Regions from separate parts of the Pelosinus sp. UFO1 genome, predicted to be linked through region 1. Evidence: a T-box and tRNA genes for the amino acid it is inferred to sense, from the RefSeq annotation. Region 1 holds a T-box; the other holds one or more tRNA genes.
What was found. A T-box is a leader RNA that pairs with one kind of tRNA and senses whether it is charged. The one in region 1 lies ahead of pheS (phenylalanine--tRNA ligase subunit alpha), so its partner is inferred to be a tRNA-Phe.
Positions count from the first base shown of each region.

Region 2: it encodes a tRNA-Phe, which carries the amino acid that the T-box ahead of pheS (phenylalanine--tRNA ligase subunit alpha) is inferred to sense. The anticodon was not compared.

Region 1 is NZ_CP008852.1:2,051,046-2,058,421, reverse strand. Features, by position in the region: gene pheT (phenylalanine--tRNA ligase subunit beta) at 1-1,380, opposite strand, end outside; gene pheS (phenylalanine--tRNA ligase subunit alpha) at 1,407-2,429, opposite strand; T-box leader at 2,479-2,692, opposite strand; gene UFO1_RS09445 (RNA methyltransferase) at 2,826-3,629, opposite strand; gene UFO1_RS09440 (cation:proton antiporter regulatory subunit) at 3,626-3,919, opposite strand; gene UFO1_RS09435 (class II fructose-bisphosphate aldolase) at 4,001-4,849, opposite strand; gene rplT (50S ribosomal protein L20) at 5,007-5,363, opposite strand; gene rpmI (50S ribosomal protein L35) at 5,396-5,593, opposite strand; gene infC (translation initiation factor IF-3) at 5,609-6,127, opposite strand; ribosomal protein L20 leader region at 6,155-6,284, opposite strand; gene thrS (threonine--tRNA ligase) at 6,348-7,376, opposite strand, start outside.
Region 2 is NZ_CP008852.1:4,818,776-4,826,151, reverse strand. Features, by position in the region: gene UFO1_RS22625 (methyl-accepting chemotaxis protein) at 1-933, opposite strand, end outside; gene UFO1_RS22620 (methyl-accepting chemotaxis protein) at 1,125-2,822, opposite strand; tRNA gene UFO1_RS22615 (tRNA-Val) at 2,992-3,067, opposite strand; tRNA gene UFO1_RS22610 (tRNA-Glu) at 3,074-3,148, opposite strand; tRNA gene UFO1_RS22605 (tRNA-Lys) at 3,155-3,230, opposite strand; tRNA gene UFO1_RS22600 (tRNA-Phe) at 3,237-3,312, opposite strand; tRNA gene UFO1_RS22595 (tRNA-Asp) at 3,319-3,394, opposite strand; tRNA gene UFO1_RS22590 (tRNA-Val) at 3,416-3,491, opposite strand; tRNA gene UFO1_RS22585 (tRNA-Glu) at 3,497-3,571, opposite strand; tRNA gene UFO1_RS22580 (tRNA-Lys) at 3,579-3,654, opposite strand; gene hprK (HPr(Ser) kinase/phosphatase) at 3,789-4,715, opposite strand; gene UFO1_RS22570 (adenylosuccinate synthase) at 4,751-6,037, opposite strand; gene purB (adenylosuccinate lyase) at 6,140-7,376, opposite strand, start outside.

The DNA.
Region 1 (7,376 bases):
CCATGTAGGTACGTTTACAATTATATTTTCACCTTCAGAATTTGTATCGATGGCAAACTCTAAACGGCGTAATATATCTAACATAACAGCCTTATCAATAGCAGTTCCCAAATAAGCATTTACTTTTTGAGGAATAAAGCTAACTTGTCTTGGTAAAAGCATATTAGGATAACTATCTACAATATCTGGGCATACCTTACAGGCTCCCATATCTTCCAATAATTTTGCAGCCCGGTCTAAGGCCCGAATACTATTAACTGTATCAACGCCTCTTTCAAATCTTCCGGATGCCTCGGAACGTAGACCAAGGGCTCTTGATGTACGACGAATGCTTACTCCATTAAAAGAAGCAGCTTCTAATACTACATTTTGTGTATTATCGGTAACTTCAGTAGCTAGACCACCCATTACCCCTGCAATACCAACCGCTTGTACTTGATCGGCAATAACCAGCATGTCCGAAGTAAGCTCTCGTTTAACTCCATCAAGAGTCGTAATTTTTTCTCCTGTTTGCGCTTTACGTACGGTTAAGCTATGTTTTGACAGTAAATTATAATCATAGGCATGCATTGGCTGGCCCATTTCTAACATAACATAGTTTGTTACATCCACTACGTTATTAATTGACCTCATTCCTACAGCCTGTAGTCGCTGCTTTAACCATTTTGGTGATGCTCCAACTTTTACATCTTGTAAAACCCGCACTGCAAAACGGGAACATAAAGAAGGTTCGTCTATTGCAACCTTAACTAGATTCACAGCCTTCTCTTCAGCCTTTTCATGCAAATGAATCATTGGTTTCTTCAACGTTCCACCTGTGAGCACAGCAATTTCTCGCGCTAAGCCAATCAAACTGAAACAATCAGCGCGATTAGCTGTTAACTCAAACTCTAAAACTACATCATCCATTCCTAAAGCTTCTCGGATATCAATACCAATTAAGGTATCATCGGGCAAGATATAAATTCCTTCTTTTTCCTTGGGTGATAATAATTTACTATCAATATTAAGTTCTGTTGTGGAACATAACATACCATAAGACATTACACCACGTAATTCACTAGCTTTTATTTCTAATCCTGTGGGTAATTTAGCACCCACTAATGCTACAGGAACAACATTTCCGACTGAAACATTCGTCGCCCCAGTAACAATAATTAAAATTTCCTTTTCTACGTCCAGTTTACAAATAGATAGCTTATTCGCATTTGGATGTTTCTCTATTTCAATAATTTTTCCCGTTACAATATTTTCAATATCTTTTCCTAAATAAGTGATCCCTTCTACTGGAATACCAGCCATCGTTAACATATCCGCTAATACTTCTGGTGTTTCTTTAAACTCAACATATTCTTTAAGCCACTTGATTGATGCTTGCATACCTATCTCCCTTCACTTATCTGTTTCTAGAATTGTCTTAAGAATCTCAAATCATTTTCATAAAATAATCGTAAATCATCTATTCCATATAACAACATGGCTATTCGCTCTACCCCCATGCCAAAAGCAAAGCCGCTTACTTTCTCTGGGTCAAAGTTGCTCATTTCCAGTACACGAGGATGTACCATTCCTGCACCTAGTATTTCAAGCCACCCTGTACCTGAGCAAACCCTGCATCCGTTGCCATTGCACATTACACAAGAAATATCAACTTCTGCACTGGGTTCGGTAAAAGGAAAGAAACTTGGACGAAAACGTACGCCAACATCCTTACCAAAAATTTCGTGAATAAACAATTCCAATGTTCCTTTTAAATCAGCGAAGCTAATATTTTTATCAATTACTAAGCCTTCTACTTGATGAAACATAGGAGAATGGGTTGCATCATAATCTCGGCGATACACCTTTCCAGGTGCAATAATACGAATAGGCTGATTAGGTTCAGCTGCCTGCATGGTACGAACTTGCACCGGTGAAGTATGGGTACGCATTAAAAATTCTTCCGTTATATAAAAGGAATCCTGCATATCCCTAGCTGGATGGTCTTTAGGTAGATTAAGTGCTTCAAAATTATAGTAATCTTGTTCAACTTCTGGTCCTTCTGCTATAGCAAATCCCATTCGCATAAAGATATCTTTAATACGCTCTAAAGTCACAGTTAGAGGGTGTTTATGCCCTACATTGACCTTACGACCAGGCAAAGTAACATCAATCTTCTCAGATGCTAATTTTCTTGTCAATTCAGCTTGCTTAAAGTTTTCACTTTTATCCTGAATTATATTTTCTAATTCCACTCTAATATCATTTACAATTTGTCCAATTCTCGGGCGTTCTTCCGCACTTAATGCTCCCATCCCCTTTAAAGCGCTTGTCAAACTACCTTTTTTCCCTAAATATTTAACCCTTAACTCGTTTAACGTGTCCAGATTATCAACTTGTGATAATTCTTCTAAAGCTTGTTGCTTTAAAGATTGTAATTCTTGTTCCATATATACCTCCTAAAACATAATTTGGAAAAAATAAAAAGACCTCACCCCTCTAAGGGGCGAAAGTCTTACTCCCGCGGTACCACCCTAATTTAGTACTCAGCTTCTTTAACGCAGAAAATAACGTCTGGCTTACACAAGTTACCCCTTCAGCACAGATACTCCAGAGTGAATTTCTGTTAGCGATTTGGGACTGTTCTCAATCTATGACAGTATCCTCCCTGTATCAATTAGAGCTAACATACTCTCTCTATCATTGCACTTAAGCAAGTACAGCAGCAAAAGCTACTATACATATTCAATTTTACGCTTAATCTACTATCAAATTCGAGATAGTAGGAAAACTCTATTATCAAAGGAATTATAGCATACTATCCCAGTAATTACAATATAGGGTTATCATTGGCGTTGACGCACTGCTTCATATAAAATAACTGCTGCCGATGCGGCAACATTTAATGATTCCACATTTCCAACCAAGGGGATATGGATCCTTTCTTTAGATTCTTGTAGGAAATGGTTACTAACACCATTTCCTTCATTACCAAATACAATAGCTACTGGTTTTTTTAAGTTTGCCTGAAAATAAATACGAGAAGCCTCTAAAGAAGTTGCCAGAATATCTATCTTATATTGCGCTAAATACGATATAATTTCACTTTGAGTGACACCCTCAACTATAGGTATATTAAATAAGGAACCCATGCTAGCTCTCACTACTTTACCTGCAAATACATCTGCACAACCTTTTGTCAAGATAACTCCAGTACAACCAGCAGCAGCAGCTGTACGAATTATCGTACCCACATTTCCCGGATCCTGCACCTCATCAAGCACTACCAAAAGAGGATTTTCAACTTTTCCTAGCATATCCACCAGCTGATGTGCAGACTTTTTAACAATAGCCATAAGCCCCTGTGGTTCTTTAGTTTCAGACGCTTTATCATAAACTGTTTTTAAAACTTCAATTGTTCGGCATTCTTTTGTTTGCAACTGTTCTAGTATTTTTTGAACGCGGGGTTCTTCTTGCGCTTCACTCGTGTAAATACATGTCTCAACTAACCAACTGGACTTGGCAGCCTCTTCTACTAAACGAATCCCTTCTACTATAAATAGTCCTAATTCATCACGATATTTTTTTTGTTTTAATGATGTTGCCATTTTAATATATTTATTCTGTCCACTTGTAACTATTTCACTCAAGAAAGATCCTCCAAACGTTGTATTCCTTTAATACCACCAACAACTACTAAAACATCGTCCTCTTTAAATTTTTCACTTGGCAGTGGTGGAATAATTAAAGCTTCGCCTCTTTTAATTGCTACAACATTAATTTCAAATTTTGCCCTTAAATTCGTTTCAGCTAGAGTTTTTCCTATAGGCGCCCTAGGTATACTAACTTCCACAATACCTAAACTAGGAGAAAGTTCTATGCAATCCATTATATTACTAGAAACTAAATTATGAGCTACCCCCATATTTGAACTTTGCATATCTTATCATTGTAGCATTACTCATAGAAAAAACCTACCTATTTTTTCTATAAGGTAGGTTTTTTTATATTATAGTATAAGCTATATTGCTTTGGAAATACAATTGAAATGCAACATATATTTACGAACTGAATTTTTAACTCCTTTTTTAACCGCAGACATTAAAGAGATGTAATTAGCTCCTGGATTTTCTAACAGTTCTGTTCTAAGTTTTTCACTTGCCGCCATAGATGTATCTGTAGGAATGTTAATTTTAGTTATTCCATATTTTATAGAGTTTAAATAATCATCACTACTAAGCCTAGAGCCTCCATGCATAACTAAGGGAACATTAATTACGGAATTTAATTGACTTAATCTAGCAATATTCAAATTTGTAGTACCTCGGTATGCTCCATGATGATTACCTACCGAAACAGCCAAAGCATCAATATTAGTTTTATCCACAAAATTTGCCGCTACATCACATGTAACAATATTGTCTTCGTTAATATCTTCAGCATGTTCACAACAACCAACATAGCCCAATTCACCTTCAACAGATACGCCGAGGGAATGGGCTATACGTGTAACTTCTTTTGTACGTTTTAAATTTTCAACAACAGACAAGGATGATCCATCAAACATCACAGACGTAAAACCCCAGCGTATTGCTTTAATAATTCCTTCATAGGTATAACCATGGTCTAAGTGAAGTGCGATTGGGACAGATGATTTTTGTGCAGCACGTACCATAGCCGCACTTAAGGTATCTACATCAACAAACTTAAAAAATCGTTCTGTTATGCCGAGCACCAAGGGAGTCTTCAATTCTTCCGCAACTTCCACAACAGCACATAGTGTCTCCAGATTAAATACATTAAAACCGCCAACTGCATATTTCCGATTACGTGCATCTTGAAGCAAATCATTCATTGTTACCAATGCCAAAATAAAATCCCTCCTCAACGGTTAAATTTTACTTTAAGTTAATTTATTTTATTCGCGATGCATCGTTAAAAACCTGCAATATTAAGAATATTTAAAATAATATTTTAAGGCTATAATGCATAAAAAAAATCCTAGACCCAAAGTCTAGGATTTTTTTCTATTTAACTTGCTCTTTAGCAATTTCAACAAGCTTAGCAAAAGCAGACATATCGTTTACTGCAAAATCAGCCATCATTTTACGGTTTACTTCTACACCAGCTTTATTTAAACCACTAATCAATTTGCTGTAAGAAAGACCATTTAAACGAGCTGCAGCATTAATACGAGAAATCCACAATCTACGGAATTCGCCTTTTTTCGCGCGACGATCACGACGAGCATAATAAAGAGCTTTCATTACTGTTTCATTTGCTTTTTTAAACAGTTTGCTCTTAGAACCTCTATAACCTTTAGCTAACTTTAGAATTTTTTTATGACGTTTATGTGCTGTCACGCCTTTTTTAACTCTTGGCATGTGCTGTACCCCCTATTTAATATATGTCAATTTTAGGCGTAAGGAAGCATTTTCGTTACGCGTTCGTGGTCAGCTTTACTAACCAAACCAGCTTTACGCAAATTGCGTTTACGAGCTGGACCTTTTTTCTCAAGGATGTGACGTTTAAAAGCTTTAGAACGTTTGAACTCACCACTACCAGTAATTTTAAAGCGTTTAGCAGCAGCTCTACGTGTTTTCATTTTTGGCATAATTGGTCTCCCTTCTTAATTCTGTGGCTTAGGCGCCAGAATCATTATCATATTTTTTCCTTCAAGCCGAGCCGCGCGCTCAATATTGGCAAGATCTTTAATTTGGCTGGCCATTTTATCCAAAACTTTCTTCCCTAGTTCGGGATGGGATAATTCCCGTCCACGGAACATGATGGTTACTTTAACTTTGTCACCATCTTCAAGAAAGCGTTGAGCGTTTTTAAATTTAACATCAAAGTCATGATCCTCAATGTTTGGACGTAGTTTAACTTCTTTGACAGTTACAACTTTTTGTTTTTTCTTAGTTTCTTTGTCGCGTTTTTGTTGCTCATATTTGAACTTACCAAAGTCCATAATACGACATACTGGTGGTTTAGCTGTTGGCGCTACTTCCACTAGATCAAGATGTTGTTCCGCTGCCATCTGCAACGCATCCCTTAGTTGGACAATTCCTAATGGTTCATTAGTCGCACTAGTCAAACGAACTTCCCTAGCCCTGATTTCCTCGTTAATTCTTAATGTGTCTTTGCTAATTGTCGCTCACCCCCTGATAAATTTGGCTACATATAAATAAAACGGATGGTATAAATACCACCCGCAACAAAAGCATAATAAAACAAATATGCTGTCATAACCTCACTAACTGCCTATGCGTTGTAAGGTGAGAAGCGGATGGCTTCTGCTTAACTCAATATCTTGAGTACTTAATTATATTAGCATTAGATAGTTTTAATGTCAAGCACTAAAAATGAACTTATTGTTTTTCTTTTATTTCTTTTAACAGAGTGGAAATAAATTCAGTAGCATTTTGTGCACCAATATCACCTTGACCACGTTTACGCACAGCAACGCTATTTGATTCCACTTCTTTGTCGCCAACAACTAAGATATAAGGAACTTTTTCTAACTGTGCTTCACGAATCTTGTAACCAATTTTTTCACTACGCTCATCTACTTCTACACGTATTTCTTGTTCAAACATAGTAGCTGCTAACTCTCGAGCATATTCTGCTTGGCGGTCAGTAATCGGTAAAATTTTAACCTGTACAGGTGATAACCAAGTCGGAAAGGCGCCGGCATAATGTTCGATTAAAATTCCGATAAATCTTTCCATACTACCAAACGCTACACGATGGATCATAACAGGACGATGTTTTTGCCCATCTTCCCCTACATAGGTAAGATCAAACTTTTCTGGCATCTGCATATCCAATTGTATCGTACCACACTGCCAAGTACGGCCAATAGAATCTCTAAGATGAAAATCAATTTTAGGACCGTAGAAAGCACCATCGCCTTCGTTAACACGGTACTCCATACCCCGTTCTTCCAAAGCCTCTCTAAGAGCATTAGTCGTTACTTCCCATACTTCATCAGAACCCATTGCTTTTTCTGGTTTTGTGCTTAATTCTGCATGATAAGACAAACCGAATGTACTATACACAGTATCAAATAAATCAATTACGCCTTGTATCTCCGATTTAATTTGTGCTGGCAACATAAAAATATGAGCATCGTCTTGGGTAAAACTCCGCACACGCATTAACCCATGTAACGCTCCAGAGATTTCATGACGATGTACTAAACCTAACTCAGCTGTTCTAAGAGGAAAATCCCGATAACTATGGTGTTGGGTACGATATACTAAAATTCCTCCTGGACAATTCATTGGTTTTACTGCGTATCCTTCATTATCAATTTTGGTAAAATACATATTTTCTCGATAGTGATCCCAATGACCGGACTGTTGCCATAGCTTTTGATTTAAAATAATCGGAGTCTT
Region 2 (7,376 bases), 2.3 Mb from region 1:
ATTACTAATGTTATCCGCATTTTGAATAGCGCCGGCAGCAATTCCACTTATGCTTTGTGCCACTGTCTCTACAGCTTTTACATGTTCAGAAACCGTCGCGCTTAACTCTTCACTAGACGCCGCTAAGGTCTGGCTATTATCTGCGATTTGGCGAACAAAGGATTTAAGTGACTGACGCATTTCATTTATTACAAGACCCATATCACCAATCTCGTCATTATGGGCTGGAATTAAATCTTTACCTAGCAGGTCTAGCTTACCCACTTGTGCCAAATCCCTACTAATAGTCCCCAGTCTTTTTGCCATATTGCCACTATACCAATATACTACTCCAATAACCAATAGGATTATGGCAATACTGCTTGTGGTCGCTATGTTACGGCTGGTTTTAGAGGATTCCACCACCGCCATACCGCTTTGATCTAAATATTTCTTTTGCATCTCGGACAACTGTAGAAAATTTTCATCAATTTCCTGTACCATGGCTCTTCCCTCACCCGCTACTTGAAGCCAACGTGGGTCATTCGCCTTACGTGCAGGAAATAATCTCGTATCTGCATATACCATATACTGATTTAGCGCTTTATCCAAATTTTCGGCCTTTTCTCGAGCCTCAGGTAGTGCTAATTGGGTTTTAACCTCCCTTACCATCGCTAAGCTTTTAGCTATTTTATCTCGATACCCCTGTTCATAGGCAGCACCATCGGAATAAAATAAATATCCCCGCATATCAAGAAGGGCTCGAGTAAATTCAGTGTGCGCATTTTTTACTGTAACTAATCTTACTGATGTCTGAGTCACAATGATTTCTGCCTCATTACCTGCTTGTCTAAATTCATATAATGTATAACCCAGTACAAGCAGTAATAATGCCGCCACAACGGCGAACATACCCGCTAGTTGTACCCTAATTGGAAAGCGCCTTTTTTCCATCTTATTACCTCCTATTTTTTTAGAAAATATGTAATATTTCTACTTTTTTCATTATAAGGAACTTTCTACTTTTATCTTGCAAATTCCTTCTTATTTCGACATTATTGAAGTATACTTTACTATAAACGTAGAAACTCCGCCAAAGATTGGCGGAGTTTCTACGTTTGTGCTATTCAAGTTTGAATATATTTCTACACTCTAAATTTCTTTACAATATCCATCATTTGAGTTGCCAATTGAGCTAACCTTGCTGCGTTGGTATCAATTTCATGCATGCCAGCTGTTTGCTCTTCTGCTGATGCAGCTACAGCCTCAGAGCTTGATGAGGTCTCATTAGCAACCACACTAATATTCTCCACGCTGCTTACTACTGTTTGAATTCCCTGGGAAGTCTCATTTACAGCTGCAGCAATATGAGTAATCCCTTCTTTTACTGCTTCCATTTTCTCAATAATTACATGGAAGCCGTTCTGTGTTGTAATGGTAGAGTTTTGCCCTTTTTCTACCTCTTTGTTGGCTTTTTCGACTGTAGTGACAGCAAAGTTTATTTCGTTACCCATGTTATGTATAATTTTAGCAATTTCATCAGTTGCGCCAGCACTCTGTTCAGCCAACTTACGAACTTCTTCAGCTACCACTGCAAAACCACGACCTGCTTCACCAGCACGCGCTGCTTCTATAGCTGCATTTAGTGCTAGAAGATTTGTTTGCGCGGCAATACTATTAATCAAATCAACAATGCCTTTTATTTTTGCAGAACCTTGATCCAATTTCGTTGTAACAATTGTAATTTCACTCATAGATTGGTTAATTGATTCATTCTGGGCAACTACCTGTGTCAGCATTTCCATGCCCTTGGCAGCCTCGTTTACTGCATTTTGAGCGCTGGTACTGACTTCAGACGTACTCGCATTGATTTCTTCAGAGCTTGCGGATATTTCCTCCATCGTTGCAGAAATATTACTAATGTTATCTGCATTTTGAGATGCCCCTGCTGCAATATTTGTTACGCTTTCTGCGACTGTCTCTACCGCCCTTAATTGTTCGCTAACAGAGTCACTAAGTTGTCCACTTGTCGAGGTTAAAACTTGACTACTGCCAACAATCTGAGAGACGAAACCTTTAAGGGATTTTTTCATTTCAATAATGATGAGACCCATATCACCAATTTCGTCGTTTCGAGTGGGATATACATCTTTTCCTGTTAGATTAAGGTTCCCAACCTCAGCTAATTCAGCGCTAATGTTTCTGAGGCGTTTTGCCAAATTTCGACTATACCATACGGCTAGTACAATCACCAATAAAGAAACTATGCTGCTGATCACCAAGGCAATAATTCCATCTTGACTTGTCGCAGCAAGTAATGAGGAACTCCTATCATCTAGGTATTTTTGCTGCAGTTGATCAACTTTAGCAAATTGATCTTCAATCTCTTTTACCAATTGCCGTCCCTGTGTTGTAAGGTTAGTTAAATTAGGATCTTTCGATTTTTTAGCCGCAATGACTTTGTCGCCAAGCACTACATAATCATCAACTAATTTTGCTAGTTTTTCCCCTTCGACTTTTGTATCTCCCATTGTAGACATGCTATCATACTTTTTCGCCAGTTCACTACTCTTTTTTATTTTATCTCGATATCCCTGTTCATAGGCCGCACCATCCGGATAAAATAAATACCCTCGCATATCTAAAAGAGCTCCGGTAAATTCTAATTGCCCGGCTTTAACAAGATTTCCTCTTGTGACGGTATGCTTTACTATTGCTTCAGTTACTTGTCCACTATCTCTCAATTTAAACACAGTAAAGCTTAAGATAGATACTAATAGAATAATGACCAAAATAAACATACCCGTAAGTTGCATTACAATCGGCATTCGTTTTCTATTCATAACAACCTCCACCTTTATAAAAAAATCGGAAAACTCATTATTTTCCATTTTATTAGTACATTCTATGTCTTATCTTTATATTCCTTCAAACATTTCCCTTTTTAGACAAAATATCACTTTATATACTAAAAAACCTCATGCTAAACGCATGAGGTTCATGTTACAAATATGGTGGGCGATGACAGGATCGAACTGCCGACATCCTGCTTGTAAGGCAGGCGCTCTCCCAGCTGAGCTAATCGCCCATATTTTGGTGACCCGTGGGGGAATCGAACCCCCGTTATCGCCGTGAAAGGGCGGTGTCTTGACCGCTTGACCAACGGGCCGTAAAATGGTGGCTCACCCGCGGCTCGAACGCGGGACACCCTGATTAAAAGTCAGGTGCTCTACCAACTGAGCTAGTGAACCAAAAAATGGTGCCGCAAGACAGAATCGAACTGTCGACACGAGGATTTTCAGTCCTCTGCTCTACCGACTGAGCTATCGCGGCAAGTAATGGCGACCCAGATCGGATTTGAACCGACGACCTCCGCCGTGACAGGGCGGCATTCTAACCGCTAAACTACTGGGCCATATTAATTGTAAGAACTAAATGGTGGGCGATGACAGGATCGAACTGCCGACATCCTGCTTGTAAGGCAGGCGCTCTCCCAGCTGAGCTAATCGCCCGTATTTGGTGACCCGTGGGGGAATCGAACCCCCGTTATCGCCGTGAAAGGGCGGTGTCTTGACCGCTTGACCAACGGGCCGTAAAAATGGTGGCTCACCCGCGGCTCGAACGCGGGACACCCTGATTAAAAGTCAGGTGCTCTACCAACTGAGCTAGTGAACCACGTCGCTCTCACAAGATATGATTATATAGCAATCCTTTCTTATTGTCAACTAGTTTATTGTTGGTTTTTAATGGATTTTATAATAAATTAGTTTGCAATAAGAAAAGCATAGAAACTTTGTTTAGTTTTTTAATTATTGATCATCAGATAGGCAAAATTTCCTCTGCTTCTCAATAAAATCTTCGGCAGCATGATATCCCAATTTATTTAGACGATAATTCATCGCAGCTACTTCAATAATATTGGATAAGTTTCGCCCTGGGCGCACTGGAATTGTCTTACATGGTAATCCGACGCCTAGAATCTCATAATGTTCTTCTTCAAGACCTAACCGATCATAGGCTTTACCTTGTTGCCATTCTTCTAGACGAATGACTAAGTTTATCTTTTGGCTTGGTCTTACTGCACCGATACCAAATAATGCTTTTACATTTAAAATTCCAAGTCCTCTAACTTCCATAATATGACGCAATATTTCGGGCGCACTACCAGTGAGTACATCTTCACCGCTGCGAATTACATCTACAGCGTCATCTGCTACTAAACGGTGACCACGTTTGATAAGGTCCAATGCTGTTTCACTTTTACCAATGCCACTTTCACCAATAATCAAAGTACCTACCCCATGCACATCCACCAACACTGCATGAATGGTAGCACTTGGCGCAAGTCTGCGTTCTAGGTAATTCGTTAACAGCGCTATGAAACGTGTTGTTGGCAGGTGAGTCCGAAAAACTGGTAATTGACGATTTGCCGCCGATTGCAGCCATGCTCCGGGTAATTCTATATTGCGGGTTATAATTAAACAAGGAAAATGTAACTGAATAAATGCATGCCACCGCTCATCTGCTACATTTATAGGTAAGGTGTCTAAAAATGCTGTTTCTGTTGTGCCGATTACTTGAATACGCTGCTCATCGAAATACTGTAAATATCCAGCCAAAACAAGTCCTGGGCGATTAATATCAGGCACTTTAACAGGGCCATCAAGAACGCAGTCCTTCTCCACCGCGGTAAGACAAAAATAATCAACAATTTCTTTTAACAACAAATCCGGCATTTTTATCACCTACCTATCGATACTATATTTGATTTCTATTCAAAAATTTCATGCATTATGATGGTTTGTTCTCTTCCAGGTCCTACGGAGACAATGCCAAGCTTAATGTCTGCTACTTCGCTCAAACGTTCTAAATAACGACGTGCGTTTAATGGCAAGTCTTTATAATTACGAATATTAGTTGTATCACTTTGCCAGCCGGGAAGTTCTTCATAAACTGCTTCAACTTCAGCTAATACCTTTAGGCTAGCAGGAAACTCATCCATTACCGCACCTTTATATTTATAACCAACGCATATTTTTAATGTTGCCAATTCATCCAAAATATCCAAACGAGTAATTGCCATATAGTCAATGCCGCTTAGACGTCCCGCATAACCTACTACGCAGGCATCTAACCAACCACAGCGACGAGGACGGCCTGTTGTAGTACCATATTCATGGCCTTTTTCACGAATGTGGTCACCCACTTCATCAAATAATTCTGTAGGGAATGGGCCCTCTCCTACGCGGGTTGTATACGCCTTTACTACCCCAACCACTGTATTGATTTTCGTAGGTCCAATTCCAGCCCCTACACATACTCCACCAGCAATCGGATGAGAAGAAGTAACATACGGATAGGTTCCATGGTCAAGGTCCAGCATAGTTGCTTGCGCACCTTCAAATAATATCTTTTCGCCATTTTTTATTGCTTTATTAAGCGTTGCAGATGTATCACATACGTAAGAGCGTAATTCTTCTGCATAACCTAAATATTCTTTTCTTACAGTCTCATAATCAAAACCTTCTACACCATATACTGCTTTTAGTAAATGATTTTTGGCTTCTAAATTACGTTTTAATTTTTCCGAGAATTCTTCTTCATCTAACAAATCAACTACACGAATACCACAGCGCGAGTTTTTATCCATATAACATGGACCTATGCCGCGTTTCGTCGTGCCAATTTTATGATCTCCACGATACGTTTCTTCTGCTTCATCTAATAAGCGGTGATAAGGCATAATCACATGAGCACGATTAGAAACTTTAAGTCCTGAAGTATCGATCCCTTTCTCCTGCATGCCTTTAATTTCTCTGAGCATAACTTCTGGATCAATAACCACGCCATTACCAACAACACAAGTTTTCCCTTTATATAAAATACCTGAAGGCAATAAATGCAGTTTAAATTCTTTTCCCTCTACAACTACAGTATGACCTGCATTATTTCCCCCTTGATAACGAGCAACAACATCTGCTTTCTCAGCTAAATAATCTACAATCTTACCTTTGCCTTCGTCGCCCCACTGGGTTCCCATAACTACTACTGCTGGCATAAAAAATCACCCTTCCCATCTTATTAAAGTAATTTTGTCAAGAATTCAACTCTTGTTTAATGTACCTGAATTCTTGGCCCTATTTTCTATAAACATTATTATCTACAAACCAAATCTAGCCATGATGGTGTCAATATGGCGAAGATAATAGGAGTACTCAAAACAAGCATCAATTTCTTCTGGTGATAAATATTTCTTAACGTCTTCATCCTTGGTAATATTCGTTTTAAAGTCGGCGCCTTCCATCCATTTGGCCATGGCATTGCGTTGTACCCAACGGTAAGCCTCTTCTCTTACTACGCCTTTACTTACTAACGCCAATAAAATACGCTGGCTGAAAATAAGCCCGCCCGTTTTTTCAATATTTGCTTGCATAGTTTCTGGATACACTAATAATTTGTCGACAATGTTTGTAAACTTTTTCAACATATAATCTACTAATGCAAAACTATCAGGCAAAATCACACGTTCTACTGAGGAATGAGTAATATCTCTTTCGTGCCATAAGGATACATTCTCTAAAGCAGCGACTGCATTCCCTCGTACTACCCGTGCTAGGCCAGCTACGCGTTCACAAGTAATTGGATTGCGTTTATGAGGCATCGCCGAGGATCCCTTTTGGCCCGGGTGAAAATACTCTTCTACTTCTCGTATATCTGTCCGTTGTAAGTTACGAACCTCGGTCGCAAATTTATCTAAGGAGCTGGCAATTACTGCTAAGGTAGTCATTAACTCAGCATGACGATCTCTTTGAATAACTTGAGTTGCCAATTTCGCAGGTTTAATACCCATTTTATCACAGATGTAAGCTTCTACAGCAGGATCGATATTCGCATATGTACCTACTGCTCCTGATACTTTACCTACAGAAACGGTTTCTTTAGCGCGTTTCATGCGTTCAATATTGCGTTCCGTCTCATCTAACCACAATGCAAATTTAAGCCCTAATGTAATGGGTTCCGCATGAATACCATGAGTACGGCCAATCATAACCGTATTTTTATGTTCTGCTGCCCGGCGGCGTAAGACTTGGCGAAAAGCCTCTAAATCTGCGAGTATAATGTCAGATGCTTCTTTCATCATAGATCCTAGTGCTGTATCTTTTACGTCTGTAGAGGTTAACCCTTTATGAATATATTTGGCTTCATCACCAACGTTTTCAGCAACAGCTTGCAAAAATGCTAATATGTCATGATGTGTTTCTTCTTCAATTTCTCTTAAACGCTTCATTGAAAATTTAGCTTTCTCACGGATTACTGGCACGGCTTCTGCTGGAATTTGCCCCAATTCTCCCATAATCTCAGCTGCATGGATTTCAACCTTTAAAATGGTTTGAAAT